4 regions of the Leuconostoc sp. LN180020 genome follow, and region 3 is predicted to be linked to each of the others. Evidence: predicted binding sites of a transcription regulator. Region 3 holds the regulator's gene; each other region holds the start of a gene.

Region 1 (7,880 bases), 300 kb from region 3:
CCCTCCAATTCTTGTTGCCATGCATACGCTTCTTCGGCAAAACTAGCGCGGAAAATATCTTCACTACTAATAGGTAATTCTTCAACAAATTTAAATTCTTGGCTGGCCAACTTAATTCCAATATCTTCCGTAAAATCGTTAAAGACAATTGTCACAACATGCCCTGTTTGAGCAATGATTGTCCCTGTCTCGCGAAGAAATGCGGGTAGCTCTTGGCCGACAAAAGCTAGTTGATACTTTTTAACATCTTTATTCTCATCAATAGCAAATGTACGATCGATTGTCTGGTTTTTGAGCAGTAGAATGCGATCAACTAATGTATCTAATTCGACCAAGTTATGTGAGGCAATCAAAACTGTTGTTTGCTGCTCCATGACTTGGTTAACAATTAATTGCTTAACCTGATCTCGAATTAAGACATCTAGACCATCTAGTGGTTCATCCAGTAAAATATATTGCGCACGACTAGCAAAGCTGAGAATAATCATAAACAGTGCACGCATACCTTTGGAATAAGTTTTAATCTGTTTACTATTATTCAAGCCAAATCGTTTGATTTCTGCATCATACCAAGCTTCATCGAAATCCTTATAGGCCACTTTTAGAATAGCTTTAATTCGTTTTGGTGAATAGTAACGTAACCAATTATCAGGCATATCGATATAAAACAATTGATCATGTCGCTTTGTTGTTTTCAGATAGTCTATGCCATCTAGTCCAACACGACCAAAGTCAGGTAATAACTCACCTGACAGTGTCCCAAACAATGTCGTCTTCCCTGCGCCATTGCGGCCTACTAGACCAACAATCTCGCCCTTATGCAATTCAAAATTAACATTCTTCAACACTTGTTTATTTTGAATTTTCTTAGAAATATTTTCAATAACGAGTGTCATCTCTCCTCCTTGCTCGCTTTAACGTCTTTTCCGTAACTAGCATCAATCCACTGATGCAAAATATCAGAAGATATGCCCGCACGCTTTGCCTCAATCACAACTTCCCCCAATTGTTGTTGAACATTGGCAATAAAACGATCATCTGCGATCACACCATCGTTTTCACGCACGAAAGTACCTTTACCAGCAACAGTTTCAATCACATTTTGACTTTCTAATGCCTTATAGGCTTTAGCAACTGTATTGGGATTTAGCCCTTCGATTAGCGCCATTTCTCTGACAGAGGGCAATTTTTCGCCCACGGATAAAACACCTGCAGCAACTTGAGACTTGATTCGCCACATCAACTGCTCATATAATGGCTGATTTCGCTGAATTTGTGCCATTTATGCACTTCCTTTATCATTTTTCGTGTATGCTTAACCCCAACGTCTGTCACATACACCAACTGATTAAAATGCGCTTCATTAATTCCCCTATGATTAAGTGTACTAAGTGTACTATCTGTATCATGTGTACTATGTTACGCGGTACAGTTATATTTGTCAAGCCCGTGATGAGATAAATCAAATACGAAATATAAATCAATTTTTAGCACAAATGTATGATAAAATTAGGTCAATTGTTTTCATTTAGATCATACTATTCGTAATCAGAGGATACATCAATGACAAAAGAAAAAACTACCCAAACCATTGTTTTTGTCGCTTTTTTTGCAGCTATTACTTTTGTGGCAACTAGCATTCAGGTGCCAATGCCAGCACTCATTGGCAAACCCTTTGTCCATCTGGGTAATGCTGCTGCACTCCTATCAGTACTGATTCTGGGCTATAAACGTGGTGCATTAGCTGGTGGCATGGGCTTAGCGCTTTTTGATGTCACACACAACTATATTCTTGACGCACCTTATTATTTTATCGAAATTTTCATCGTTGGGGGTAGTGCTATGCTCGTATTTTATAGCCTCCACTACAACAAAAAGCCACAAACTAGTAAATTAGCTCTCATTGTTGTTGCAGCAATTATCACCAAACTCGTCATGACAACGCTACACAATTTTGTTATGAGTTTAGTCAAAGGCATGACTATTCAGCCGGCATTTGTTGCAACACTATCGACGCTCTTTCCCACTTTGGTTAATTGTGTCACAACCTTGCTTGTTGTTATGATTGTCTATCCTATTTTAGGCCAGAAACTGCAACACTCATTAGCCCCAACACATTAAAAAAGCCAGCTGACGGTCATGGTAGCGTCTACTGGCTTTTTTGTAAAAACAAAACCCCGCATCTGTTAACAATACGGGAGAAAGAAAATATATTCAAGAATGAGAAGAGAAGATTTGGGAGAGAATGAAATGAAAATCCTATATCATCTGCAGGGTTCTGTTCAATTAATAAGTGTTATTTGTTCTTATCAATAACTATATATTAACGATTCAAGATTAAATTCAAGTTAAAAAATCCTTTTAAAATTAACGCACTTTCTTTTACTATTATTTTACAAGTAAACACTTGGAATTGTTTGACATTTCACAATAAAACCATTATACTTACTTATTGTAATAGAAAGCACGATAATAATTATATGATAAGGAGAAAATCGTTATGTTAGCGTGGTTACGTCATTCAAAAATTGCAATGTGGGGATTGACTATTATTCGGCTCTATCTGGGGTTTGCTTGGGCAAAGGACGGTTTTGAAAAATTAACTGGTCCCAAACCATTTGATGCATCTGGTTTAATTATGGGGGCAATTAAAAATCCTGTTACTGCACCCGGTGGGGCAAAAGCTTTTCCGCTATATGACTGGTTCTTGACTACTTTCACCAACAACGGTCATTCTACTGCTGCCTTTTCTTTCTTAGTATCTTGGGGTGAACTACTGGTTGGACTCGGCCTAATTTTTGGCACGTTAACACTTGCCGCAGCATTTTTCGCATTAGTCATGAACTTTTCTTATCTTGGTGCAGGCGTTGTTTCAGTCAACCCAACCTACATTATTTTAGGTGGTCTATTGCTCATTTCCGGATCCAATTCAGGAAAAATTGGCTTAGACAGATGGGTTACACCATTCCTACGTTCAAAGATGCCGTTCTTGAACAATGATATTAGTGTCAAATAATCTTTAAAAAAATACCGTTATTAGAGGGGAAATAACACACATGTTCACATTACAAAAACCCAAAGCTAACTTGCTTGAAATCACAAGCAAAAGCATTTGGTATGGTTTTATAGCCGGTATGATATCTGGGATGGTAAAAATAGGCTGGGAAGCTATTTTACCACCACGCACCATCGCACGTAATATGACCAATCCACCACAACATATGGCCGAACAATTGGGGTTTTCAGATAAACTTGTTCACGCATTTGTGTACTATTCTCAAGATCAAAAAGTTTTTTGGTTTACATTGTTATTACACTTTTCGTTCGCCATTGTTTTTGCGATACTCTACGTTTTTGTATCTCAATACTGGCCACTCATTGGCCTTTGGCAAGGTGCCGCTTATGGCGTTGTCCTTTGGGTCGTCTGGCATGTTATTTTAATGCCAGCTTTTGGTACAGTGCCGGCCCCTTGGCATCAGCCTTTTGCTGAACATTTTTCAGAATTTTTCGGCCACATCGTTTGGGCTTGGGCGATTGCAGCAACTGTTTATTATCTTATCGCCAAAGACAAGCATGGACATTTAACAACCATTTAAAAAAAGACCTTAACAGAGGTCTTTTTTTATTGCCATTTTTTGTATACTGAAATAAATAGAAATAATTAAAAGGATTGCCGATGTTATTTAAAGATCAAGTTTATCAATTTACGCCAGCAACTGTGCCCAATACAGCCAAGACGGTCATACAAGATTTACCTTATGCTACTGGTTCTCGACACACTTTAGACATCTACTTACCTAGTGGTGTCAAACCTTTCCCAGTCATTTTAGACTTATATGGTGGCGGCCTTCTGCGTGGTAAAAAATCATCTTTCAAACTAAATCCAAGTTTACGATTTTTAACTGATCAGTTTGCTGTGATTAGCATGGATTATCGTTTAAATGTACCACCTTATTGTGAGTTTCCAAATCAAATTGCAGAAATCCGTGCGGCATTAGATTTTTTAACGCGCAATGCAACAATGTACAATCTTGATATGCAACACGTCATTTTAATTGGTGAATCTAGTGGCGCACAATTAGCTATGTTAGCCGCTGCTAGTTTTGCTGCAAACGTGACACTTGGTCACATACCAAACCATCGATTCCTAGATCAATTCCCAAAAGTAGCCGGTGTTATTGGCATGTACGGCCCTTATCAAGTCGACCAGTTTGCAACACAATTTAATCAATTGCATATAATCCCAAAATTTCTGGAAACAGGTTCAGCGATAGCCTTCGAAGGCATTATGTTACAAGGCAATCGCCCTGATAGCGCCCCCTCATTGGTTAAGCAAGCCAATCCTGCAACTTATTTCACACCATCCACACCACCTACGTTACTTATCGCCGGCACTAAAGATCATGTTGTGCCTTATCTACAAAGTCTCAAACTTGCAGAAGATTATTATAGATTGGTAGGAAAAAAACCAACAACTCTTATCATACCAAATGCTGATCATGGTCCAAGTGACTATAATACATCCGCTATTTATTATGAAAAGCTAGCGTTTATCAATGAGCATATAAAAGCAGTGTGAATTAACTCACACTGCTTTTGTCTAGTATCGTTAAAATGGTTCTTAGCACACCAGCATGATTGTTATCAGCCACAACTGGTAAGAAATCACCAGAAAGTTTAGTATTGGGCATAATGTATGGGTACCCCACCTGTGTCAGCATTTCGATGTCATTGCCCCCATCACCAAAAGCTGCGACTTGTGATAATTGAATCCCCAAATTATCTGCTAAAACCTTTAATCCGACTGCTTTATTGACACCTGCTGGCACAATATCAATCGCACCCGTCCCTGTCTCTGTCACGTGTACTTGATGGCCTAAAGCTTGTTTAGCCGCAGCATACAATTTACTTTCATCAAAATCTATCCAATTCATGGTTACTTTAAAAATTGGCATCACGATTTCAGATACATCGTCAAACAAAATCACTTTTTTAAAATATTTTAACCGATCATCAGTGGCTAAATGAGAAAAACTTCGCGGTATATAAGCTGTGTCATCAGTCGAATAAACCAAACCTTGATCTGGCTTTGGTTCAAAGGCTGTGATTAAGGTTTGAATTTGCGCCAATACTGACCAAGGTATTGCTTGGTTATAAAGTACCTCACCATTAGGCGCAATAACGCGTGCGCCATTATTTGTGACATAAAATAAGCCAGCGTGTAAAAAATCAGCTAACAACATCTCAATACGCTCCTGATGGACACCTGTTGCTATCACAAAACCAATATTTTTTGCTTTTAATCTTTCTAGGACAACCTTAAATAGTGCTTTATCAAATGTTTTATCATCTGCTAAAAACGTCCCATCTAAATCAGTTGCTATCAGCTGAATATTTGTCATACTTTATCCTAGTTTCCTTAACTTATAAAATATTGCGGATCTACGTGCTTAATTACTCATAGTGTACCATGTGACTAGCTGATTTATCAGACAATTTCTTAAGCATAAGCTAAAATTCGTTGTGCGATCCAAGCACCTTCACGTAAAACAAGTGTATTAACACCTGGCCTTGGAATAACTGTACCAAACCATTTTAGCCCTTCCAAGGTAATCCCATAAAGATATAAATGATTGATTGTTTCCCCATCACGATTGATAACTTCAAAGGTCTGCTTATTAATATTGGCTGCACCTAATTGATAACTAGTGCCATCAGAACGTATTTTTCTAGGTTGTACAAACATACCATTGTCACGCAGATTGGCGATTAATGGGTTACGAGATAATGAAATATTTGTTGCGCCAAGGCGCGCTTCAACGAGTGCGTTGCCATGAAATAATTGCCCACGAGAATCACTGGCCTCAAATCCTGTAGCGTCAGTCGTAACATGTATGTTGGCCGCTGTTATCTTAAATAATCCCGCCTTCATCAGCGCTAGTAATTGCTCAATTCGCTCCAAAGGGGGACCCACGGATACTAATGCATCAAATGGTTTGAAATGTTCCAAAAACTTTTCATAATCGTCAGCAGTAAAATAATCGCGTTCTACTATATAACGTACGCGATCACGAATATCACGAAGGATATCAAATGCACCGGCAAACGGTGCGCTCTTATTACCCAAACGTGCATCATGAATATCTGCTGATAAATAAGACTGCATCCATGTCGTATAGTCAGCATCATTTGGTAAATCTCGCGCTGGATTACGGATTAAAGCAATATCAAATTCAAAAACGTCAGCTAAGCCGTATTCTTCAGCCGTCGTTTTTAAATCAATACTTGTTAGCAACGCCTGTTTTAGTGCCTCAGATTGATCATAAGTTAGTGAGCTATCTGGTTGATTAATACGATTCAACAAATATTTATATGTCATTTCCTTAACGACAAGGTTTTCAAAATCTTGGTATTGAATATGACCATTGCCAGCCGCACGCAACGCCTCCAAGGCAGCTATAGTGAAAAATTTTGGTTCGTATAATTCACTGGCTGATTTTTCATTAACACCCCGAGCATGCAACGGAAAACCACGGCGGGACCCCGCCACAACCAATGGTTCATGTCCTGAAGGCTTATAAATCAGATTATCATTTTCGTCGCGAATAAAACGTCCACCCTTACCCACTGATAAAGCAGTCATATAATCAAAGAAACTCAGCCCAAGACCACGTATAATAATTTTATCATTCTCATTAAATACCGATAAATCTGCCTCCGCCGGATGCATAGGTGATAAATAATGTAACCCTTTATTTTGTGCAAATGTCTTAAAGCCCTGTTCTTCGTCAGTTAAGTTATCATCTGAATGACCCAATGCCATCACAACGTGGTCTGCTAATAATTGTGTCCCATCATTGAGCATTAATTGAAACTTTTCGCCTAGTTTCTGAACATTCATCACGCTTTGCTGAGTAAAATTTAATGTTTGATTATGTCGTACTCGGCGCATTAACCATTCAAAAAACCAGGCAGCATATATACCCATCATACCACGTGTTGCAAAATCACCAACTTGCGTCAAACGCGATAATTCATTAGTATAACTCGCATCGAATTCTTGGTGATGGGACAAAAAATCTTTCGCTTCTGACTCTAACCATTGGAACATGTTAGGCCCTGGTAAAGGTTTCCCCCCATTTTCAATGGATTCATCATTAAACAAAGTAATTTGATCGATAACTGTATTCATGAGAAAAGATCTATTTTGTGATAAAAACGGATCCCACACACGTCCCCCAATCGCGTGTGGATCATAAATTTGAACATCAATTTGCGTGTCGTCATTAGCTAAATTAATTAATCGCTCAGCTACTGCTAGTCCCCGAGGACCGGCACCTATAATTGCAACTTGCATATATTTTTCTCTCCATAGCGTACAACAATAGACGCATTTTTTTATCTATAAACTAGTTACCATTATAGTGGTTTTTACTATGCTTTTCAAAAAGTTCACTCATGCTAATGCTTGTCCTGTGCCATCACTGCTTGCAATTTTTTGTAATACTTTTTGGATAACGGTACCCTGGCCTGATTAGTTAACGTCAAAGTCCGCTCTTTTGTGTTCAGCGACGCTATTTTGTGCCGATTAACAATATAAGCAGCATGAACTCGCATTAAATCCTTATGTAGTTGTTCAATGTGCTGCATCGTCCCCCGCACGCTAAGCTGACTTTTCTCACTATAAACAATTAACCGATGACTACGCAACACATCTGATGCGATATAGACTACTTCGTGTATGTCAACTTTTTCTGACTTTCTACCGTTGGGAATAGCTATAAAATCAGGTTTTGCTATCACGTGTTCAGCAAGTTGTTTTTCAGCAGTAGTAATTGCAGATACTAACCGTTGCTTAAAAATAGATTCAGCTTGAAATT
Region 2 (7,880 bases), 610 kb from region 3:
GGTGAATTAAATCAAAAGTATTATGGCCCAGATTTGTTTCCTGATGAGGCTATTGCGTATGAGTGGGCACGAATTCCGCATTTTTATTACAATTACTATGTTTATCAATATGCAACAGGTGAAGCAGCTGCTACAACACTAGCTGACCGTATTATCAATCACGATGGTGCTAATGACTACAAAAATTATTTACGTGCTGGCGCCTCTGATTATCCGCTAAATGTTATTGGAAAAGCTGGTGTTGATATGAGCCAGTCAGATTATCTGAACCAAGCTTTCCATGTCTTTGAAACGCGACTGAACCAGTTAGAAAAGTTACTCGCAAACTAAGACAAGCACTCGTTCTGCTGTGGTAAACTATTAACGAGGAGAAGAGTTATTATGTCGCCAAATTCAGCACCTGAAAAATTAATCAATACTGCTTTAATGGCTCTTGATGAGACATATACACCATATTCGAACTTTCCAGTTGGTGCTGCACTACAAGTCGCTGATGGGCGTGTTTTTAAAGGTATTAATATTGAGAATGTTTCTTTTGGTTTGACTAATTGTGCTGAGAGAACGGCCATTTTTAGTGCGATGGCTGCCGGCTACCGACAGTTTGAAGGGTTAGTGATTGCGGGACGTACAAAAGCACCAATCGCACCATGTGGGGCATGTCGGCAAGTGATGGTTGAGTTTTTTGGCCCAGATATGCCGATTTGGTTAATTAATGATTCAGGTAAAGAAATAAAAACGAATATTGCTTCATTAATGCCTGGCTCATTTAATGGATTAGATTAAGCAAACGAAGGAGTAAACAATGAAAAAAGTATTAGTATTTGATGGTATTGCTCAGGTTGCCATTGATTACCTCAAGTCCAATCATATTGAGGTAATATCAAATCAACAAAAAAATGATGACGATTTCTTAGCGAATCAGGATTTGAATGGGATGATTTTGATGATGCATCCAGTGGATAAGCACATATTATCTCAGCTTCCGGATTTGAAAATCGTTGCGCGGTATGGTGTTGGTTATGATAACGTTAATTTAGAGGACGCCAGTCAGCAACATGTCATTGTGACAAATACACCTGGTGCTAATGCAACAGCTGTTGCAGAGACAGCCTTAATGCACATGCTCATGAGCGGACGTTTATTTTATCAAGAGAGACAAAGCATCACGGATGAGACAGATGCCCCAGCCAAAGGACAAGAAGTGTCACATAAGAAAATTGGTATCATTGGTTTTGGTGCGATTGGTCAAAAAATAGATGAACTCTTAACTGGTTTTAACGTTGAGGTACTAGCTTATGCGCGACATAGTAAATCAGTTAAAAATGGACGCATGGCAACTTTAGAAGAAATCTATTCGCAATCTGATTTTATTGTGTTAGCCTTGCCGGCAACGTCTGATACCCAGAATATGATTGACGCTGAAGTGTTTAAAAAAATGAAAAATACTGCGGTATTAGTGAATATAGCACGTGGTGCCATCGTGGACGAAAACGCGTTGTTTAATGCACTAAAGTCCGGAGAAATTGCTGGAGCTGGTTTAGATGTTGTCACTAACGAACCAATTTCTGACAACAATGCCTTACTAGGTCTTTCTAATACATTTATCACGCCGCATATTGCTGCTAAGTCTCGAGAAGCTTTTGATGCTGTCGGATTAGCTGCAGCAAAAGAAGTTGTGCGTGTATTAAATAACGAAGCACCATTGAATCAGGTGAACGCATAAAAAAACCACATACCAGATTTGGTTGTGGTTTTTTATTTTGGCTCGTGTAGTGTGACTGGTAGTAAATCGTTTTTAACAGTTGATCGTTGATTGATTTCAGCAAATAACACTTCAATTAAGCGTTGCGCTGCTTCGTGAATTGGTTGAATAATCGTTGGTAAGTCAGGATGAAGTAATTGCACAATTGGTGAGCCATCATAACCAACGACAATGACATCCTCAGGAACTCGAATGTTTGCAGTTCGCAGTGCGTTTTGCAGTTGAATAGCCATTATATCATTATAAGCAAAAACACCATCGATATTCTGCGTTTGGATATCCTTTACGATGTCTTGAATAATATTTGGTTCGGATATTTTGTTGGAATCAAAATCCAGAGTACTAATCTTACTTTTTGAGCCGACAGCATCAACAAAACCGTTATAACGTTTTGATGTAGGCGAGATTGATTGATCGTTATCGTTCAATACTAAAAGATTTTTGGCGCCTTGTGAGACAAGGTAGTTACCAAGAAGAAAACCACCTTGGTAATTGTCTTCGCTAACAATTGGCACATTATCAGACAGATGACGATCATAAGCGACGATAGGTAGCAAACTATTGCTGTAACTTTCAATGCCAAGATTATGTGATGATGTAATAATACCCTCAACCTGATTAGCAGCAAGCATTTGCAAATATTGTTGTTCTTTTTCTATATTATTTGCACTTGTTGCAATAATAACCTTGTATCCTTTTTCAAACAAAAGTTGTTCTATCTCACTTGCAAGTGCTGTGAAAAAAGGGTTTTGTATGTTAGGAAAAATAAGACCGATAAATTGGGAAGATTTTCCCTGTAAAGACCTTGCCATTGCATTAGGTTGATAATGTAATTCACGCATAGCAGTGTGGACTTTATCAATTGTTTTTTGACTTAATGAACCATAACTATTAATCACACGTGATACCGTTGTTACTGAGACACCTGCTAATTCAGCGACGTCACTTAGCTTTGCAACCATAAACACCTCCATTGGTGGAGAAACTAATCTCAAAAATTATATTTATACTAGTCCATTATACACGGTTTTGTAAACGCTCACGATGATTACTGCAATATATTTTTTGAACAACGCTTGACAACAAAAAATTTAAGGTTTAACATTGTCCTTGTAAGTTAAAGGAATCACAAGAAAAGAGGAGCATTAATCATGGATGCATTAGTATTAACAGGCATTAAGTCACTGGAATTGCAAGATATTGCACAACCAGAAGTAAAACCAAACGAGGTGAAAATTCATACTGCGTTTGCGGGTATTTGTGGTACAGACCACGCTTTGTATGCTGGTTTGCCAGGTTCAGCTCCAGCCGTACCTCCAATCGTTTTGGGACACGAAAACTCAGGTGTTGTTGCCGAAGTTGGTTCAGCTGTAACCAATGTTAAAGTAGGGGACCGTGTGACTGTTGATCCTAATATTTATTGCGGACAATGCAAGTTCTGCCGTACAGGTCGTCCAGAATTGTGCGAAAACTTGTCAGCCGTTGGTGTGACGCGCGATGGTGGCTTTGAAGAGTACTTTACAGCACCTGCTTCAGTCGTTTATCAAATTCCTGATAACGTATCATTGAAATCAGCAGCTGTTGTTGAACCAATTTCATGTGCTGTCCATGGTATTAAGTTATTGAAAGTAACACCATACCAAAAAGCTTTGGTTATTGGTGATGGCTTCATGGGTGAACTTTTTGTACAAATTTTGCAAGCCTATGGTATTCACCAAGTTGACCTGGCTGGTATCGTTGACGAAAAGTTGGCAATGAACAAAGAAAAGTTTGGTGTTAAAAATACCTTCAACACGATGAAGGGTGACAAGATTCCTGAAGGCGAATACGATGTTATCATTGAAGCTGTTGGTTTGCCACAAACACAAGAAGCTGCTATTGAAGCTTCAGCACGTGGTGCACAAGTATTGATGTTTGGTGTTGGCGGTCCTGATGCTAAGTTCGAAATGAACACATACGAAGTCTTCCAAAAGCAATTGACAATCCAAGGTTCATTTATTAACCCTAATGCATTTGAAGATTCATTGGCTTTGTTGTCATCAGGCAAGTTGAACGTAGAAGCATTGATGTCTCACGAATTGGACTATAACACAGTTGATGACTTTGTTAATGGTAAGCTTGGTGTAGTTTCAAAGGCTGTTGTTAAAGTTGGTGGAGAAGAGGCATAATTCCATGAACGCTAAAAACGTAGCACAGACGACATCTAAGAATGGTCGCACGCTGACGATTGGCGCCTCATTATCATATTTTGTGCTTTCTTTGGTAATCAACGCGGCTGGTAATGTCTTAACAGTCGTTACAAGTCAAAAAATCCACCCAGCTTTTCTGGGCTCTGCTTATTGGACAGCCGCTGAATCAGGTTTTAATAAAGCAGTGTTTCAAGGATCAAATTTGATGCTTGGTTGGGTATTTTTCATTGTAGGTGTCTTAATTGCAATATTGAATGTATTCTTACAAGGCTATTTTGATTGGAAAAAGTTTGTTGGCAATATTGCCTTCATGGTACCTTTCTCAGTGTTGATTAGTTTCTTTGCAGGTATGTTCTCACAGGTGCTACCCGAGTCACATAGTGTCATGACAACCATAGGTTATACTGTATTGAATTTCATTGGTGTTGCAATGATTGCAATTGCTATTTCAATTTATCAACGTACAAACCTTGTCCTACATCCCGCAGATGATTTGATGCAGATTTTGAGATTTAAGTATTTCAAAGGTTCTGCCGCTAAGGCGATGTGGGCGTCATATATTCCGCCAACAATTATTGGTATTATTGCTATTATTATCTTGCCTGATTTTACCAATTATGGTGTCGGTACAGTGTTCGCATTTCTATTTCAAGGTGGGATTACGGGTTGGGGAGATAAAGCGATTTTCCCAAATCTTAAACATCAAGGAATTTAATTATCATGAAGACGTGGGACAACATATCGTTCCAGCCTTTGCATTCTAAATTATAGGAGCATAACATGTCATTTTCAGATTATTATTCAGGCGTACAACACATTGGTATTCCCACAAAAGATTTAGCAGCTGCTGAAGCCTTTTGGACGAAGCTAGGTTTCACTAAAACAGGTGATTTTCCAGTTGGTAATGTTATTTTCATGAAGCGTGACAACCTCGTGATTGAAACTTGGCAGCAGGACGAGGTTGCTGGTAAGCCTGGTGCAATTAACCATATTTCTATGGATACAACTGATGCTGACGCAGCATTTGTTGCTGCAAAGGCTGAAGGTTTCAAGCTAATCGATTCAGAAGTACAACATTTAGCTTTCTGGGAAAAAGGTATTAAGTTCTTTAATATTGAAGGACCAGACGCTGTTATCGTTGAATTTTGTGAAATTGTAAAATAATAAATAAAAAAACGCACGCTTTGAATAAAAGTGTGCGTTTTTTATTGCTTAGAAATGTTAAAAGATAGTTGATATCATCGTGTTTTCAATTTGTTTTCAGAAAAAATGACATATGATAGTTTTGTTCTTTTCAATAATAAGTGCTGACAAGCGCTTGACATGTATCAATATAATCGATTAAACTAGTTATGTAAGCGCTTAACAAAAACTGAATATGACAAAGGTAAAGACATGGAAATTCAAAACAAAGCAATGCTCATTACGTATGCTGATTCTTTGGGCAGTAATATCAAGGAAGTCCACCAAGTTTTGAAGGAAGACATTGGCGATGCGATTGGCGGGGTACATTTGTTACCATTTTTCCCTTCTACAGGTGATCGTGGCTTCGCTCCTTCTGATTACACGCGTGTTGATGCAACATTTGGTGATTGGGATGATGTTGAGGTACTTGGACAAGAGTACTATTTGATGTTTGATTTTATGATCAATCATATTTCTCGTGAATCGGAGATGTATCAAGATTTTAAAGTAAATCACGATCAATCAAAGTACCGTGATTTCTTCATTCGCTGGGAAAAGTTTTGGCAACAAGCTGGGCCAGATCGACCAACTCAAGCAGACATCGACCTTATTTATAAGCGCAAAGACAAGGCGCCAATTCAAGAAATCACTTTTGCTGATGGCATGACAGAGCATCTTTGGAATACATTTGGTGAAGAACAGATTGATATTGATGTTAATTCTCAAATTGCTAAAGCCTTCATTAAAGCAACGCTAGAAGACATGGTCCAACATGGTGCCAATTTGATTCGTTTAGATGCTTTCGCCTATGCTGTTAAGAAAGTTGGGACAAATGATTTCTTTGTCGAACCAGAAATATGGGCTGTTTTAAACGAAGTGCGTGACATTTTGGCACCTATGCATGCTGAAATTTTACCAGAAATTCATGAGCATTATACAATTCCTCAAAAGATCAACGCCCATGGTTATTTCACTTATGATTTTGCTTTGCCAATGACAGTACTTTATACGCTTTACTCAGGCAAAACAAATCGACTAGCCAACTGGCTCAAACAGTCTCCGATGAAACAATTCACGACGTTAGATACGCATGATGGCATTGGGGTTGTTGACGCACGTGATATTTTGACGGACGAATAAATTGATTATGCTTCTGAGGAATTATACAAAGTTGGTGCCAATGTCAAAAAGACCTACTCATCAGCTGCGTATAATAACTTAGATATTTATCAGATTAATTCAACTTACTATTCAGCTTTAGGCAATGATGATGCCGCATATTTGTTGAGTCGTGTTTTCCAAGTTTTTGCACCTGGTATTCCACAAATTTATTATGTCGGGTTACTTGCAGGCGAGAATGATATTGATTTGTTGGAATCTTCAAAAGAAGGTCGTAATATTAATCGTCATTACTATACTCGTGAAGAAATAAAATCAGCTGTTAAGCGGCCAGTTGTTGCTGACTTATTGGCATTATTATCATGGCGTAATCAGTTTTCAGCATTTGCTCTGGATGGGACAATCACTGTCGAGACACCATCAGAACATGATATTAAAATTACACGAACGGATCATTCCGGAGATAATATAGCTATTTTGCTAGCTAATGCCAAGACACGCACCTTTGTCATCACAGCAATGGGCAAGACAGTCTTACAAAACAAATAAGAAAAGAAAAGAGAAGAAAAGAATCATGGGATTATTAGGCGCAATTGAAGCAGGTGGCACAAAGTTTGTGGTCGCCGTAGCAGATGAAAATTATAATATTGTTGAACGGACAGCATTCCCAACATTAGATGGGGAGAAAACATTAGATCAAGTTATTGCGTTTTTTGACCAATTTGACAATATTGATGCTATTGGTATCGCTGCTTTTGGACCAATTGACATTGTTCCTGAATCTAAAACATATGGTTATGTATTGGACACGCCAAAACATGGTTGGTCAGGCTATGATTTCTTAGGTCGTATGAAGGCTTGGCGTGATATTCCTTATTTCTGGACAACAGATGTAAATGGTGCTGGTTGGGCTGAATTTGAGACTGGTGCTGCCAAAGATGCTCAAAATATGGTTTACTTGACAGTAGGTACGGGCGTTGGTGCTGGTATTGTGTCAGGTGGCAAATTGGTGAGTGGTTATGGGCACCCAGAAGCTGGACATATTTTCTTACAAAAGCATCCTGAAGATCACTATGAAGGCCATTGCCCATTCCACGGGGATAATTGTTTGGAAGGCTTGGCAGCTGGTCCAGCCATTGAAGCGCGTTGGCATAAGAGTGCTAAAGAAATTCCTGACGGAGATAAGGCATGGGAAATTGAAGCCTTTTATCTAGCACAAGCAGCGCTAGACTATACCATGATTTTGCGACCAGAAAAGATTGTTTTTGGTGGTGGTGTGCCACATCGCGAAACCTTATTCCCATTGATTCGTGCGAGTTTTGCTGAACAAATGAGTGATTATTTAGATGTACATGATTTAGAAGATTACATTGTGCCAGTAGCTAACGGCGATAACGCTGGTATTCTTGGTTGCTTCTATTTGGCTAAAACATTGTTGTAAAATTCTTACTTTTTGTCAACGTTATGGTTCTATGTTATTATTAACATATCAATAATTTCGAGGGCAATCTCATGACAAAAACAATAGATAATACAGAGAGTATTCTATGCCAAAATTTTACTAATACATTTCGAATTTTAGGCAGAAAATGGAACGGACTCATTATTGAGGCGCTCCTCATTAG
Region 3 (7,880 bases):
GGATTATGTTCCCGATGATTGCCACATTGGCTGAATTCCGTGCTGCTAAGAAACTTTACTTAGAAGAACGTACTAAGTTGGAAAATGACGGCGTTGCAATGGGCGAAGTCAAGTTGGGTATTATGATTGAAATACCAGCTGCTGCCGTTTTGGCCGACAAGTTTGCTAAAGAACTTGATTTCTTCTCAATTGGCACAAACGATTTGATTGGCTACACAATGGCTGCAGATCGTGGTAATGATAAGGTTGCTTATTTGTACCAACCCTACAACCCTTCAATTTTACGCCTAATCAATAACGTGATTGAGGCAGCTCATAAAGAAGGCAAGTTCGTCGCTATGTGTGGCGAAATGGCTGGTGATCCAGTTGCCGTCCCAGTTTTGATGGGCATGGGCTTGGATGAATTCTCAATGAGTGCCCCTTCTGTTTTGCAGACACGTTCATTAATGAAAAAGTTAAATACAGCTGACATGAAATTATTGGCTGAAAAGGCTTTGGATGCTGAAACAAATGATGAAGTAATTGCATTAGTTGAAGCAGCAACAAAATAAATAGTTAAATTTTTTTAAAATGCAAGTATGACTCATATTGAGAAGTACTTGTTTTTTTGTGTAACCATTTTGTTTTTGATTCGTTATATCTATAGAAAGGCGGGGGAGATGAAAATAGATTACTATGAACAGGTTTTACTTGACATAGCACATGAGCTCACCGGTTTTTTGATTAATCATCGGATTCAAAAACAAGATGCAGAAGACATTATACAAGATGTCTTTGTCAGACTGATTCAAGCCGACATCATGTTACCGCCTGAGAAATTAAGACCGTGGCTATATCGTGTTGCTTTATCACGTTTTTACGATTTATATCGTCGGCAAAAAAAGTATCGCGATATTTTACTAGCACAGTATGCACAATATTCTGAAATTGCGCCAAGCATGACTAAAAATGAGCTTTTGCAACAGGCACTAGACAAGTTAGATGACTATCAAAAATCGTTGATATTACTTTATTATGACAGTCGCCACAGTATTCGTGATATTGCCACAATATATAATGCGAGTGATTCAAAAATAAAAGTTGATTTATATCGCACAAGACAGCAACTGAGGCAGACAATAGAAAGGGCACAAAATGAACGATAACCAAAATTTTGAGCGAATAATCAAAAAAGAAAAGCGTAAAAAACTACTCATAACAGCAGTTATTTCAAGCATCGTTACAGTAACTATTGGTTTTGTTGCGGTTATGGCAACAACCATTATTTTAGGAAAACAGATGGACGTTCAAGCTGAAAAGCAGATTAATCAATTTAATATTGCTGATCTTATTTATTCACCAAATATTAGGTCAACATCGCAACGTTATAGGCTTACGGCAATGACGCGTGCAACATTATCTAGTGATCGTCAAAAGAATATTGATGGTTATCGCGTTGCTTATCCTGAAAAAAAAGTGATACTCAATCTGAGTGGACCAGAGAGTAGCAGTGAAACATCCTCTAATATCTATAAGAACGATACCATTAAAAACATTAACATTATGGCAGCAAACCCTAAAACAGGGCAAAAAGAACCGATATTTTTCAATCGGGCCTACCCAAATTGGTATAGTAGCCAAAAGAACAAAGACAAGTTGATGTCACCGATTACACCGACACATGAAGCGAAAACCCTACAAGCATTACCCAACACACTAGGCGAAGTGGCTATCACGTTTGATAAGCGATACAGATACGAAGATATTTTAAAGATGATGCCACACAATATTATGATCAACTATTATTGGCTTGGTTTCCATTCTGCTGCACTTGATACGTCAAGTCATGTTGGTTGTTATGTTGGTTTGAATGCAAAAGATGACGGCAGCGGGAAATTGAACGATCAATTTGCTGGGCTACCTGATAAAACGAAATATAATGATTATCAAGGTCTGAAGAAGGCTTTAAAAAGTCAAATTAACAGAAAAGATGTTGATCATATTGATATTGCTAAAGATGCGGAAAAGCAACTTGTACCATCGCTTAAAACGGCTGAGTTTGCTGGGGTTATCGTCACTGGACGTACAGAAAATCTTGCGAAGTTAGACCAATTACCTTATACTTATGCAAGTAATGTCGGTATAACCACACCTATCATGCCATACCAGTCGCCAATTAAATAAATGGTGATTGTATTTGTTTGAAATCAGTATAACAGTTCAAGACCGTCGTTTGGCGGTTTTTTTGTGGTAGAATATAGATTATGAAGATTTTAGCATTTGATACAAGTAACCAACCACTAACCGTGAGTTTGGCGCAAGATAATCAGGTTATTCGTGTTTTTTCAACCAACGAAGCACGTAACCATTCTATTCAGCTACTACCAGCGATTCAGCAAACAATTGCAGAACAGGGTTGGACATTATCGACAATTGATCGAATCATTGTTGCACAAGGGCCTGGTTCTTTTACAGGATTACGTATTGGCGTTACTGTAGCTAAAGTATTAGCCGATACAATTAAGTGTGAGTTAATTGGGGTATCTAGCTTAGCTATTTTGGCTGAACAACAAACATTTGATGGGCTAACCATCCCATTATTCAACGCACGTAATGACAACGTGTTTACTGGGGTGTACGCGATGGGAAATAATGTATTGCCGGATGCGCACCGGCCAGTAAAAAGTTTATTTGATTGGTTGGCGTCTCGACCAGAACCATTGCTTTTTATTGGTGATACTGATGTGTTTGGCACAGCAATTGTTGAACACTTTGCTTCTCGAGCGCAAATTTTGTCACCTACTGAGAGTTTGCCAGATGGGCAGGGTATTGTGTCGCTTGGAAACAGGACATTACCAGCTAAGAGGGTAGCGGATTTTAATCCAAATTATTTGCGTCGCACGCAAGCAGAATTAAATTGGTTAGCTGCCCACCCAAATGAGGATAAGCCTGAAAATTATGTTTTTGAAGTTTAATCGTCAAGGTAAATTACCTTTAACAATCCCACAATATCAAAAGCGTGCTATTGACAGTCAGGGTTATAGTTTTTTGATACGGCGTGCAACTGTTGAAGATATTGATACGCTGGTGAACATTGAGGAAGCTGTTTATGCTGGTCAGGCGCCTTGGTTATTGAGAGATTTTTTAAGTGAACTATCACGACCACATATCCGACTGTATTTAGTTATTGAGCGTCATAACCAGGTCATCGGTTTTGCTGGTGCGGCTTATCAGCGTGAAATATATGACATGCATATTACAAATATTGCCGTCGTACCGGTCTGGCAAGGCAATGGGTTAGGACGCTTGCTGATTGAAGATATCGCTAACTTCTCTAAAAATATTGGTATACACACAGTATCCTTGGAGGCTAGATCATCAAATGTTAGAGCAATAGCCCTATATCAACGACTAGGATTTAAAAATGTTGGGATTAAAAAAGGCTACTATTTAGGTGATCATGAAGATGCGATTTCGATGGTAAGAGAGATTGATAATAAGACAAGCCAAAACTGAAGATGCACGGTTGATTTTTAATATTGCCGAAGCAGCATTTGTGCCGTCGCCTTGGCCGATGGCTGTTTTTGAGCATGAATTATCTAGCCCGCGAAGCAGGTATTTTATTGCAAATGCTGGATTTATTGGTGTGACGCAGATAATTGATGAAATCGAAATTGGCAGTTTGGCCGTTCATCCTGATTATCAACGGCGAGGTATAGCACAGCAGTTGTTAAATCAAGTCCTTAAGCAGCCAAAGGTCAAACGATTTCTATTAGAAGTTGATGAAACCAATATTTCAGCCATTCAATTATACGAAAAAAATGGTTTTCAGGCTTATTTTCGCCGTGAAAAATATTATAAAAACGGCCATGCAGCAATCATGATGGAAAGGAACATCTAACCGTGACAAAAATTATAGCTTTTGAATCAAGTGCCGACGAAACTAGTGTAGCGATTGTTGAAGATGGTCATATTGTACTTAGTAATGCGGTAGCTACACAAATTAATTCCCATCAACGCTTCGGTGGGATTGTGCCAGAAGTTGCTAGTCGCCATCATATTGAATGGATTACGCGTGTCTTAGATGATGCACTAGATGCAGCACAAGTTAGGCCTGAAGATTTAGATGGTGTAGCTGTGACTTATGGCCCAGGATTGGTTGGCTCGTTACTAGTTGGGCTGATGGGAGCCAAAACTTTCGCTCTGGCACATGATTTGCCAATCATACCGGTTAATCACTTGGCGGGTCATATTGCCGCTGCTAATTTCAATGTCCCAATTATTTATCCAGCGTTAGCATTGATGGTTTCCGGTGGCCATACTGAGCTAGTATTAATGACATCAGAAAATAATTTCGCTGTCTTAGGTGAGACTCGTGATGATGCGGCAGGTGAAAGTTTTGATAAAGTTGGTCGATTACTCAAACTCCCTTATCCAGCAGGTAAAACAATTGACGAAATGGCGCATAGGGGACAAGCAACCATTAAATTTCCAACTGCTATGGCACATGAAGATAACTATGATTTTAGTTTTTCTGGCTTAAAAAGTGCAGTTATTAACTATGTTCATCATGCTGAACAAAAGGGTGAAACAATCGATCATAACAATTTGGCGACAAGTTTTCAAAATGCTGTCGTTGATGCATTGATTGGTCGTACCAGAAAAGCCTTGAAGGATTATGACGTTAAAAGTTTTGTTTTGGCCGGTGGTGTAGCGGCCAATGGGCAGCTACGTGATGAGTTAGACGTATTATTATCACAATTCCCCAAGACGACCTTTATTCCAGTGCCACGAGAATACACAGGCGATAATGCGGCGATGATAGGTGCTGCTGGTTATTGGAACTTTAAACAACATATTTTTGCTGGATTAGATCTTAATACTAACCCTGGCTTAGATTTTGAATTATTAAATAAATAGTCACTTTGTGAATGAATCACTATCTTTTTTTGAAAAGCCTATTTATGTGATATAATAGTTATGCAAAAGTTCACAAGGTGAACATAGAGTGTGCTTTAATATTAAATAGAAAGTGACCACGTTCAGATGGTGACTTAAATGAATTGGAGAAATTATGACTCAACAACCAAAAATTCCACGTGCTACGGCAAAAAGATTGCCGATATACTTCCGTTACTTAACATTTTTACACGATGCGGGGACTGATCGCATTTCATCAGCAGAACTTAGTGATGCTATTAAATTTGATGCGGCAACAATACGTCGTGATTTTTCTTATTTTGGTGCACTTGGTAAGCGTGGTTATGGTTATGATGTGAAAGCACTATTAGATTTTTTTGCTAATGTTTTAGATCAAGACAGCTTAATTAATGTTGCTTTGATTGGCGCTGGTAATCTTGGACAAGCGCTCCTAAACTTTAACTTCCATCAATCTTCAAATATGCGTATTTCCGCTGCCTTTGACGTTGATGAAACTCGAGCTGGAACGATTATGGCTGGTGTGCCTATCTATGCCATGAGTGAGTTGACAGAACAGATTACAGCACAGCGCATTAATATTGCTATTTTAACTGTTCCACAAGGTGTCGCACAAGAGATTACTGATAAGCTTGTTGAAGCAGGGATTAAAGGTATTTTGAACTTTACACCACTGCGTGTGACTGTACCAAATAATGTGCGTGTGCAGAACGTTGATTTAACAAATGAATTGCAAACATTGGTTTATTTTATTGATAACTATGGTTCAATTACGACAGGGTTATAATTCAGATGGCTATTTTAGATTTAAATGATGCAGAGAAAGTTACCGCCTACCAAGAATTTGTTCGTCGTGATCCAAGAGGGCAGGTAACACAGGATCCGCTTTGGGGTGAATTAAAATCTAATTGGGGTCATGTCTACGTTTACCATGAGACTAATGGCCGTATTGATGCAGTTTTGTCAGTCTTAACGGTTGAAGCTGTTACTGGCAAGTTACTAGGCTATGCTGGTCGCGGGCCGATTGCGGACATCGACGATATTGATTTGATAAAGTCTATGATTGAAGAAGCTTTGACAGCTTTACCAGATAATGTATTTTTAATTCGGATGGACCCTGAAGTGCCTTACACACCAGCACGTAATACAGCTTATCAAAACGCAGGTTTTGTCACTCGTAATCGCGATATTACGCACATGCATGGCAATATACAACCACGAAAGAACGTTGTCTTATATTACGATGGTCGTGGTGAAGGCGCTAAACCAATTACCAATGAAGATGACTTGATGTTGCATTTTAAGCGTGATTATCGTAATCAAATTAGACGTGCAGCCAAGGATGGTGTGACAGTAACTTCTGGTGATAGCGAAGCCGATGTCCGGGCATTCTTTGAGACCTATGTGATGATGGCTACAGCTCAAAGTATTACACATCGTCCAATTGATTATTTCTTGCGTATGCAAAAACTATGGCAAGGGACAGGACTATTTAAGGTATTCTTAGCTCACTTTGAGGGCCATGTTGTTGCTAGTGGCATTGGCTTTAGTTATGGGGACGAAATTTGGTATATGTATGCTGGATCTGATCGTCGTTATGCCAAGCATTATGGGCCTTATGCAGTGCAGTGGCATATGTTACAATGGGGCTTGGCCCTGGGTAAAGTAGCCTACGATTTTGGTGGTGTGGGGGACTTTGTGCCAACAGATGGGCTATATAAATTTAAACATGGCTTTGCCTATCATGATCCGCATGCTGAATATATTGGTGAGCTTGATTGGGTTCTTGATGATAGTGCATATCAGATGTATCTTGAGCAATTTAGTTAAAAACCGCCAAAAGGCGGTTTTTAAAATTAATATGTTATAATTAATGAGTTATCTATGTTAAATTGAACAATACTGTATCACTACTTTCTGATACAATTTTGTTTGGCTTCGCATAGATTTTTATTCATTAACAAGTTTAATATGGCGTAATAGATTACGCATTAACATTTTTTAAAAGGTGGGAGACCAGTGAACATTAGGATGATTGCCTCTGATATGGATGGCACGTTTTTAACAGCTAATGACGAATATAGCCAAGGTCGTTTTGAGCGTATTTTGGATAATATGAAAGCGCGCGACATGCGTTTTGTCGCGGCTTCTGGGCGACAAGTTAAAAACTTACAAGAACTATTTGAACCAACAATTGGTAAAGGTTACGAAATTGACTTTGTTGGTTCAAATGGGGCTATGGTCGCGACGAGTCAAGAACAGCTATACGCTGTGCATTTATCACCAGCACAGCTATCAAAAGTGATTGCTTGGAATGCTAAAAACCCAGAATCAGCGGAAAATATTATTATTATGACTGGTGATCGGGCAACATATGTTTCTAATCATGCTACGGGGCCAGTAGCTGAGATGGTATTTCAATTTTATCCTAATGTTAAACAAGTTGAAAAGCTTATGGAGGTTGATGACCATATTTTAGAAATTACGTTTGTTTGGCCGAATGATGAAGTGCAACAACATGTTGCTGAATTACGAGAAATATTTGGTAGTGAACTTCATGCAACCGGTTCGGGATTTGGTTCGGTGGATGTGTTGGGTAAAGGTGTAGATAAGGCTGCCGGTTTGCAGGTGTTGCAGGATTATTATGATGTGTTAGACAGTGAAGTAATGACTTTTGGTGATAATGGGAACGATCTAGAGATGCTTCAAAAGTATCCTAATAGTTTTGTCATGCCAAATGCCAATTCATTCATGCTAACCGCAGTTCAAAACAAGGCTTTAAATACCAATGTCAATGATGGCGTATTGGAAACAATAGAACATTTTCTAGGTATATAATTAGTCAAAAAAAGTTAATGGTTAGCAAAAAAAATAAGGCGTCAAGCCTTATTTTTTTGGATCGGGGGACGCAAATCGATTAACAGCAATGGCTACAAAGACACCAATAAATGTATCAGCAATAC
Region 4 (7,880 bases), 410 kb from region 3:
CAAGCCCCGCATTATGTTTACGAATATGAAGGTTTAACACGTGAAGAACGTGAGGCAAAGTATGCCGAATTTGAAGCAAAGGGTCTAAAGCCAGTGGTTCGTTTCCGTGTGCCAGAAGAAAAGACTTACGCTTGGGATGATATTGTTAAAGGACACATTGAAATTGGTGCCAAAGAAGTTGGAGGCGATTGGGTCATTCAAAAAGCCGATGGCATGCCAACATACAATTTTGCAGTTGTAGTTGATGACTACATGATGAAGATTTCGCATGTGTTGCGTGGTGATGATCACGTGTCTAACACCCCCAAGCAAATGATGATATTTGAAGCGCTTGGTTGGGATATACCACAATTTGGTCATATGGCGCTGATTATCAATGGTGAGACAGGTAAAAAGTTATCAAAACGTGACGAAAACGTCTTGCAATTCGTTGAACAATACAAAGCATTAGGTTATCAACCACAAGCAATGGTCAACTTTATTGGTTTACTAGGTTGGTCACCAAAGGGTGAAGACGAAATTTTCTCACTAGAAGAATTTAAGCAAATGTTTGACGAAACCCGCCTGTCAAAGGCAAATGCGAAGTTTGATCAAAAGAAGTTGGAATGGATTAATAACCAGTGGATGCGCCGTGATTTAGAAGAAATTATGCCACAATTAATTCAAGAATTAGTGACTGCTAATCTTGTTAGTCCTGCTGATGCAACAGTTAAGGCAGATTGGTTAGCTCAGGTGATTAAGGTGGCTGGTGTTGAAGGCATTTCTTATACGCGTGAAATAGTTGACTTAGTACGTCAGCCTTTCTTTGAATTAGGTGATATTACTGATGATATGGTGGCTTACTTAACCTCCGAAGAAGGTCGTCGCGTGTTTGATGCATGGGAATCAGCTTACATCGCACTACCTGATGATGCGACAGCAGAAGATTACCTGAATGCGATTCGTGGTATTCAAAATCAGCTCGAAATTAAAGGCCGTAATCTCTGGAATCCTATTCGTATTGCGACAACACATGAAGTTCAGGGACCAAATCTTCCTGAAATGCTAGTTGTTTTAGATAAGGCAACCGTATTACAAACAATGGCTGATGTTAAATCAAATTATCTGAATTAAATGAGAGCATGGACGATGCATAGCATTAGTTCATGCTTTTTTAGAACAGGAAGTAACACTTATGATTGTTTTTAGACTAAAATATAGTTATTAACACGTTGCAATCAATTATATTAATTTAGAAAGTGTGACATAATGTATGCTGTAGAAATGATTAATTATGGTGACTTGGATGTTTTGACGGATACACAAACAGCACAAAGACCAGAAATTAAATCAAAACAGGTTCTTGTACAACAACACGCCACAGCAATTGATCCTTATGACGTTAAGTTTCGTCAAGGGTTGATGGGGACAGATAAACCAACGCCATTAATTCCAGGCTCAAGTGTTTCCGGTCAAGTCATTGCTGTTGGGGATGAGGTGGGAAACTTTAGCATAGGTGACCGCGTGGCAGCTTCGACGCATTTAAAGTCTTATGCACAGTATGTTGCTGTTAGTCAATCTTTGTTGGCTAAAATACCAGATAATGTCAGTTATGAAACCGCTGCGGCAACAGTTTTAGGCGCGCAAACGGGTTATCAGATGGTGACAGTAGATTTAGATATTCAGCCAGGTGAGTCTGTCTTAATTCATGGTGGGGCAGGGTCAGTTGGATCAGCTGCAATACAAGCTGCACGACTTCGAGGCGTACAAACGATATACACTACTGCCAGTAGCACAGCGACAGCATATTTGCAGGCGATAGATAGCCAAGTGCAAGTCATTGATTATCGCACCACTGCCCTGACACAGGCTTTACCCGATGGGGTTGATGTCATCTTAGACACAATTGGTGGCGATACATTACAGCAATCGTTAAATGTACTCAAACCACAGGGCAGATTAGTATCACTTGTCGAAGATGCAACTGATCAACGGGTACAACACAGTTACCTGCAATCGAATGGGCAGCGTTTAGAAACACTGCTGGGCCTTGTTTCAGTTGGCAAAATTTCAATCAGAATTGCCCAAGTTGCACCTTTTGATGCCGAAAACATGAAACAATTCCAAACATTAAAACATGTTTTAGGTAAATTAGTGTTAACTTTTGATTAAACACGTGCATTGGCATGTGTTTTTTAGTCTGATTGATCACATAATAAATTGTGAAATTGTGTGTTTTTTGATAAAAAAACTTTACATCTGTCCTTAAAACAGGTACAATTTACTTGTAAAATAGTTCACAAAAAGAAGGAGTATATCGATATTATGAAAGCAGCAGTTGTACGTGAAAACCCAGATGGTTACGTTGATTTAATTGATAATTGGGAACCAAAAGCTTTGTCATTTGGTGAAGCCCTAGTTGATATGGAATATGTTGGTCTTTGCCATACAGACTTGCACGTAGCCGGTGCCGATTTTGGGAATCCTAATAAAATTGGACAACGAAACGGTGCGTTCCGCCGTGTAATCGGGCATGAAGGTGTTGGTCGTGTATCAAAGTTAGCAGAAGGTGCTGGTGATTACTTGAAGATCGGTGATCGTGTATCTATTGCTTGGTTTTACGATGCTTGTGGCGTTTGTGATTATTGTGTAACGGGAAATGAGACATTTTGTCGTAAAGTTCGGAATTCAGGCTACACGGTTGATGGTGCTATGTCACAACAGGCAGTGGTTAATGCTAAGTATGCTGTTAAAGTGCCTGAAGGCTTGGATCCAGTTGAAGCTACGTCAATTACCTGTGCTGGTGTGACAATGTATAAGTCACTTAAAGTCGGTGAAACAAAACCAGGTCAGTGGGTATCTGTTCATGGTGCCGGTGGTTTAGGTAACTTAGCTGTTCAGTATGCGCACAACGTGTTTGGCGCACATGTGGCTGTTATTGATGGTAATGATGATAAGCTTGCTGCAGCAAAAGAGAATGGTGCTGAAGTCCTAATCAACCGTAAAAAGGTTGAAGATGTGGCTGCTGAAGTACAAAAAGCAACCGGTGGTGTCCATACTGCACAAGTGACCGCAGTTAACGCAGCTGCATTTAATCAAGCAGTTGACTCACTACGCCCTATGGGTAAGTTAGTTGCTGTGGCCTTGCCACAAGGTGACATGGCTTTGAATATTGCTAAGACCGTCTTAGATGGTATTGAAGTTCGTGGGTCATTAGTAGGTACACGTGCTGATTTGAAAGAAGCTTTCCAATTTGGTGCAGAAGGCAAAGTTAAGCCAATTGTTGAGAAAGTTAACTTTGCAGACATGAACGAAATCATTGATGAGATGAAAGCTGGTAAAATTACCGGACGTAAAGTCTTTGATTTCACAACACTTTAAGCAATGTTTAAAAATTCAGTCCACTGTTCGGACTGAATTTTTTTATCATTTGAAATATGGTGGTTCGTGAATCATTGTGTTAGAATTGGGTAACAAATGGATGGAGGAATGTATGCTTATTGGTTAGCCTAAGGCGATATAATCAGCATATGGGTGAATAATGTCTTATTTTACACAACAACTTTTTAATGGGCAGCGTGATCGTATTTTGCGTGTAGTTGATATGGCTAGTGATGAACAAGTGACAGCAGGCTTTATTCACATTTTTGACGAGCGACGCGTCTTTGATTTTGACTATGCCAGTGAATTAACAAATGGTAAAATCACGCAAGCTGAATTTGATGAAGAGGGTGAAGCTAATAATACTTTTAGTGTGAACTTTATGCCGATAGCTAGCGACGAAGATGAAGTGCCAAGTGAGCTTTTTGAAGCGTGGGCTGGTCTTATTGGGCGAGACTATGCATTAATGCCACATGTGCACATTAATATGTATCAGCAAGCACTCAAACCAGAAATTGAACAAATTGATAAGCCGATTTTTGAAGAAAGATTAATTGAATTAGTGAGTCGCATATTGGGTTCATCCGTTATTGGTTTTGAACAAAAATCTTTGACAATGTTTCCGAGCTTCTTAGTACAAGAACAACAAGAGATTAATCAACCACAAGGTCCTTCTACGCAAATTATTTTGCCAGATTAATAAAATAATAAATGCATTGACAAAGTGTGAGAAGTGTCTTAAAATCTAGTCATGTTAATAAATCGATGAAACGAAGAGTAAGTATGTAGCATCAGTAAAGCGAGTCGGGCGGGTGAAAGCCGATTTGATGAGACATATTGAAAATGAACGTGAATGAGGCGAATAGTGAAAGCTGTTGGCACGGTTAGTCCCGTTATCAACCTTAAGGATTGCATACTGTTAGACAATGTGCGATTAAATTTGGGTGGTACCACGTTTTTACGTCCCTGTTAGTTATGCGCTAGATGACTAACAGGGACCTTTTTTGTTTTCAATATGGGTCATGTTTATGGCCTAGTCGTTTATTTTGTGTGATAGCGTAACAGAACAGTTAATTAGAAAGCGAGGCGTAAAAGCATGCATAATCAGAAAAAGAATCAGGGATTTTCAGTGAAATCAGTCGTTGCAACTGGTATAGGGGCTGCGGTGTTTTTTGTTTTAATGAAGTTTATAGCCATCCCAACCGGTGTGCCCAATACGACAATCAATGTTGCTGAGGGCTGGTTAGCATTGATTGCGGGGTTGTTTGGTCCCGTAGTAGGCTTGTTGGTTGGTTTAATTGGACATACATTAAATGATGCCGTGACCTATGGGGCACCATGGTGGTCTTGGGTGATTGCAGATGGCGTCTTTGGCTTATTGTTAGGCTTTGGTAAAAAGTATTTAGCATTAGAATATGGCGAGTTGACAACCAAAAAATTGGTGCAATTTAATGTTTGGCAAGCAGTTTCAAATGTCTTAGTCTGGGTGATTATCGCACCGCTTGGCGATATTATAATCTATAAAGAAGCGGCACAGAAAGTATTCCTACAAGGTGCAGTAACTGCGGTTGTGAACACTATATCCGTAGCAATCATCGGATCATTATTATTGGTCGCTTATGTCAAGTCACGACCAAAGAAGAGCAGTCTACGTAGTGAATAAAACATCAAACAAGCGCAATAGCTTGTGTACATACTAAACAATAAAGGATACATTATGGCAACGCCGCTTATCGATTTTCAGCATGTCACATTTAAATATCATGCACAAGCCGAACCCACGTTACACGATATTAATTTTCAGATTTTTCCTGGTGAGAAAGTATTAATCGCTGGTGCTTCGGGCTCAGGTAAAACAACCTTATTACGACTATTAAATGGTTTGATACCTGAAGCCTATGCTGGGGATGTGACTGGCACACTAAAACTCCGCGGTCGAGATATTCTATCACAGTCGCTCTTCGAGTTATCTTTACAGGCTGGCACAGTACTACAGGATTCGGATGCCCAGTTCGTTGGTTTAACTGTGGCAGAAGATATTGCTTTTGCTCTAGAAAATGATGATCAACCAGTATCAAAAATTAAGGCTAAAGTAGCAAAATGGGCGCAACGTTTTGGCTTGAGTGAACGGTTAGAATTAGCGCCACAAATGTTGTCTGGTGGTCAAAAACAACGAACTGCTATGGCGGGTGTTTTAGTTGATGATGGGCGATTATTATTGTTTGATGAACCGTTAGCTAGTTTAGATCCTGCAGCAGGTAATGCTGCTATGGATATGATTAATCGTTTACAAGCTGAGCGTGATTTAACAGTTGTGATTATTGAACATCGTATTGAAGAAGTGTTGCGTGCCGATGTCGATCGGATCATTGTGATGTCTGATGGTCATATCGTAGCCGACGATACGCCAACTGCCATTATTCAGGCCGGTATATTGCCAGAAAACGGGCTTGACGAGCCCCTGTTTGTACAGTTATTACGTCGTTCGGGTATCGAAGTAGCAAAACTAGACCACGTAGCAGATGTTCAATTAGTCTCCGTTGATGACCAAAAACATGCTATTGAACAACTGAAAGTGCCTGTGAAACGGCAGCCAGTCTTACCTGAAAAGTTAGTCGTTCAGAATTTGAATTTTGGTTACGATACGCACGAAGCCTTATTTGAGGGGCTAAATACTAGCATTTGTCAAGGCGAAATACTGGGTATTGTTGGCAAAAATGGATCGGGGAAAACAACGCTTTCGCACCTGCTAACGGGCTTTTTAATGCCTGATTCGGGGGATATTTTGTTAGATGGGCAATCAGTTTTGCAGCAATCAATCAAAGAGCGCGCAGATCACATTGGCTATGTCTTACAAAACCCCAATCATATGATTACGAAAGCAACAGTTTATGATGAAGTTGCCAGTGGCTTGATTTTAAGACATGTCTCATCTGATAAGATAGAAACACGTGTCCGTGAAGTACTTAGTTTAGTTGATTTAGACGGTATGCGTCACTGGCCGATTGCCGCACTGAGTTTTGGCCAGAAAAAACGTTTGACAATTGCGGCAGTGCTTGTGTTGCAACCAGAAATTTTAATTTTAGATGAACCGACAGCCGGTCAAGATGCCACACACACGGGTGAACTACTAAAGTTTTTGACAAAAATCAATCAGCAATCACAGACAACTATCATCATTATTACCCACGACATGCATTTGTTAGCAAACTTTGTAACTCGGACGTTAGTGATTGTTGACGGGCAGTTATTGGCTGATACGACACCAGCTGAATTGCTTGCTAATGAAGCACTTGTTAAAGCGGCCAGTTTACGTACGACGAGTATTTATCAACTCGCAACACGATTGCAAATTGATCACCCAGAGATGTTGAATGCCGCGATTGTATATGAAAATGCTACAGGAGAACGATGAATAATTTATTTGGTTATAAAAAAAGAGATACTTGGCTCAACCAAACAACTGGGACAGCAAAATTAATTGGTTTTCTGGCATTAACAACGATGGGCATGCTGTCCTATGATACGCGTTTTTTACTATTTTTAAGTATCGTGGCAGTTATTTTAATGCAAACAGCACATATTAAATATCACGAATATGCTTTGATGCTTAAACTGGTACTTTTTTTTGCAGTGATTAACCTTGTGATGGTAACCGTTTTGGCACCGCAATATGGTGTGTCATTATATGGGACACGTCATGTCTTGTTTGGTAACGGTTATTGGACGATAACACAAGAGCAATTGTTCTATGAGTTTAATTTATTACTTAAATATTTCTTTTCATTGCCCTTGGCCATTGTCTTATTATTTACGACTAATCCCAGTGAATTTGCAGCCGGATTGAATAAAATAGGCGTGCCTTATAAAGTTGCTTATGCTTTTGCAATCACTTTACGTTATATTCCCGATGTGCAAAGTGATTATCGTACTATTAGTTTAGCTCAGCAGGCGAGAGGCTATGAAATATCTACTAAGGCACCCTTATTAGCACGCTCAAAGGGCGCAGTGCAAATCATCTTACCACTTGTTTTTACAAGCCTTAATCGGATTGAAACGATTAGTCAAGCTATGGAATTGCGTCGGTTTGGACGTGAAAGTAAAAGATCTTGGTACCAAGAACAATCACTATCTAAAAGAGATGGCGCCATCATTTTTGGGTCTGGTATCGTCATTATAATCGGTGTTTGGTTACTAGTGGTCAATCATGGGCGCATATATAATCCATTTAAATAACAGAGAGGCTAAGTAATGTGATGCTGACTACGAACAAATGGCAACTAACAGCACAGAAATATCAAGATAAATTATTAGTGGATTTATTGCAGTTTTTAGCAATACCGTCTGTCTTAGATCCGCAAACAGCTACTTTTCAAAGGCCTTTTGGCATTGGGATTGATACGGCGTTACAATTTTTAGTTGATATAGCAACGCGTGATGGCTTTAAGGTAGAACGTGTTGCAGACAACATGGTTGTGACAGTTGATTACGGACCAGATGATGTGCCAGAGACTGTGGGC

The links. The regulator Rex, encoded in region 3, represses fermentation and respiration genes when NADH is low (regulators of the CRP and FNR family bind a similar motif). The targets are predictions, from matches to a motif close to TTGTGAANTANTTCACAA.
Region 1: a site for Rex is predicted at 2,414-2,431, ahead of FAZ25_RS02815 (DoxX family membrane protein). Genes of this name have one in related genera too.
Region 2: a site for Rex is predicted at 2,877-2,894, ahead of FAZ25_RS01240 (zinc-dependent alcohol dehydrogenase family protein). Genes of this name have one in related genera too.
Region 4: a site for Rex is predicted at 2,265-2,282, ahead of adhP (alcohol dehydrogenase AdhP). Genes of this name have one in related genera too.

Annotation. Positions count from the first base shown of each region.
Region 1 covers NZ_CP039736.1:545,242-553,121, forward strand. Annotated here, with positions in the region: gene FAZ25_RS02800 (ABC transporter ATP-binding protein) at 1-896, opposite strand, end outside; gene FAZ25_RS02805 (GntR family transcriptional regulator) at 893-1,282, opposite strand; gene FAZ25_RS02810 (ECF transporter S component) at 1,564-2,121, shown strand; gene FAZ25_RS02815 (DoxX family membrane protein) at 2,501-3,016, shown strand; gene FAZ25_RS02820 (DUF1440 domain-containing protein) at 3,057-3,596, shown strand; gene FAZ25_RS02825 (alpha/beta hydrolase) at 3,677-4,579, shown strand; gene FAZ25_RS02830 (HAD-IIB family hydrolase) at 4,581-5,402, opposite strand; gene FAZ25_RS02835 (FAD/NAD(P)-binding protein) at 5,501-7,357, opposite strand; gene FAZ25_RS02840 (LytTR family DNA-binding domain-containing protein) at 7,462-7,880, opposite strand, start outside.
Region 2 covers NZ_CP039736.1:237,732-245,611, reverse strand. Annotated here, with positions in the region: gene pepF (oligoendopeptidase F) at 1-330, shown strand, start outside; gene FAZ25_RS01255 (cytidine deaminase) at 382-783, shown strand; gene FAZ25_RS01250 (NAD(P)-dependent oxidoreductase) at 803-1,723, shown strand; gene FAZ25_RS01245 (LacI family DNA-binding transcriptional regulator) at 1,756-2,724, opposite strand; gene FAZ25_RS01240 (zinc-dependent alcohol dehydrogenase family protein) at 2,914-3,930, shown strand; gene FAZ25_RS01235 (hypothetical protein) at 3,935-4,666, shown strand; gene FAZ25_RS01230 (VOC family protein) at 4,732-5,115, shown strand; partial or broken gene gtfA (sucrose phosphorylase) at 5,347-6,804, shown strand; gene FAZ25_RS01220 (ROK family protein) at 6,830-7,696, shown strand; gene FAZ25_RS01215 (helix-turn-helix domain-containing protein) at 7,768-7,880, shown strand, end outside.
Region 3 covers NZ_CP039736.1:847,258-855,137, forward strand. Annotated here, with positions in the region: gene ptsP (phosphoenolpyruvate--protein phosphotransferase) at 1-551, shown strand, start outside; gene FAZ25_RS04505 (RNA polymerase sigma factor) at 660-1,145, shown strand; gene FAZ25_RS04510 (anti sigma factor C-terminal domain-containing protein) at 1,135-2,163, shown strand; gene tsaB (tRNA (adenosine(37)-N6)-threonylcarbamoyltransferase complex dimerization subunit type 1 TsaB) at 2,244-2,954, shown strand; gene rimI (ribosomal protein S18-alanine N-acetyltransferase) at 2,938-3,495, shown strand; gene rimI (ribosomal protein S18-alanine N-acetyltransferase) at 3,470-3,880, shown strand; gene tsaD (tRNA (adenosine(37)-N6)-threonylcarbamoyltransferase complex transferase subunit TsaD) at 3,883-4,899, shown strand; gene FAZ25_RS04535 (redox-sensing transcriptional repressor Rex) at 5,054-5,704, shown strand; gene FAZ25_RS04540 (peptidoglycan bridge formation glycyltransferase FemA/FemB family protein) at 5,710-6,747, shown strand; gene FAZ25_RS04545 (HAD-IIB family hydrolase) at 6,937-7,755, shown strand; gene FAZ25_RS04550 (aromatic acid exporter family protein) at 7,804-7,880, opposite strand, start outside.
Region 4 covers NZ_CP039736.1:438,344-446,223, reverse strand. Annotated here, with positions in the region: gene gltX (glutamate--tRNA ligase) at 1-1,113, shown strand, start outside; gene FAZ25_RS02320 (NADP-dependent oxidoreductase) at 1,249-2,151, shown strand; gene adhP (alcohol dehydrogenase AdhP) at 2,305-3,360, shown strand; gene FAZ25_RS02310 (hypothetical protein) at 3,521-4,060, shown strand; gene FAZ25_RS02305 (ECF-type riboflavin transporter substrate-binding protein) at 4,457-5,023, shown strand; gene FAZ25_RS02300 (ABC transporter ATP-binding protein) at 5,078-6,775, shown strand; gene FAZ25_RS02295 (energy-coupling factor transporter transmembrane protein EcfT) at 6,772-7,596, shown strand; gene pepV (dipeptidase PepV) at 7,617-7,880, shown strand, end outside.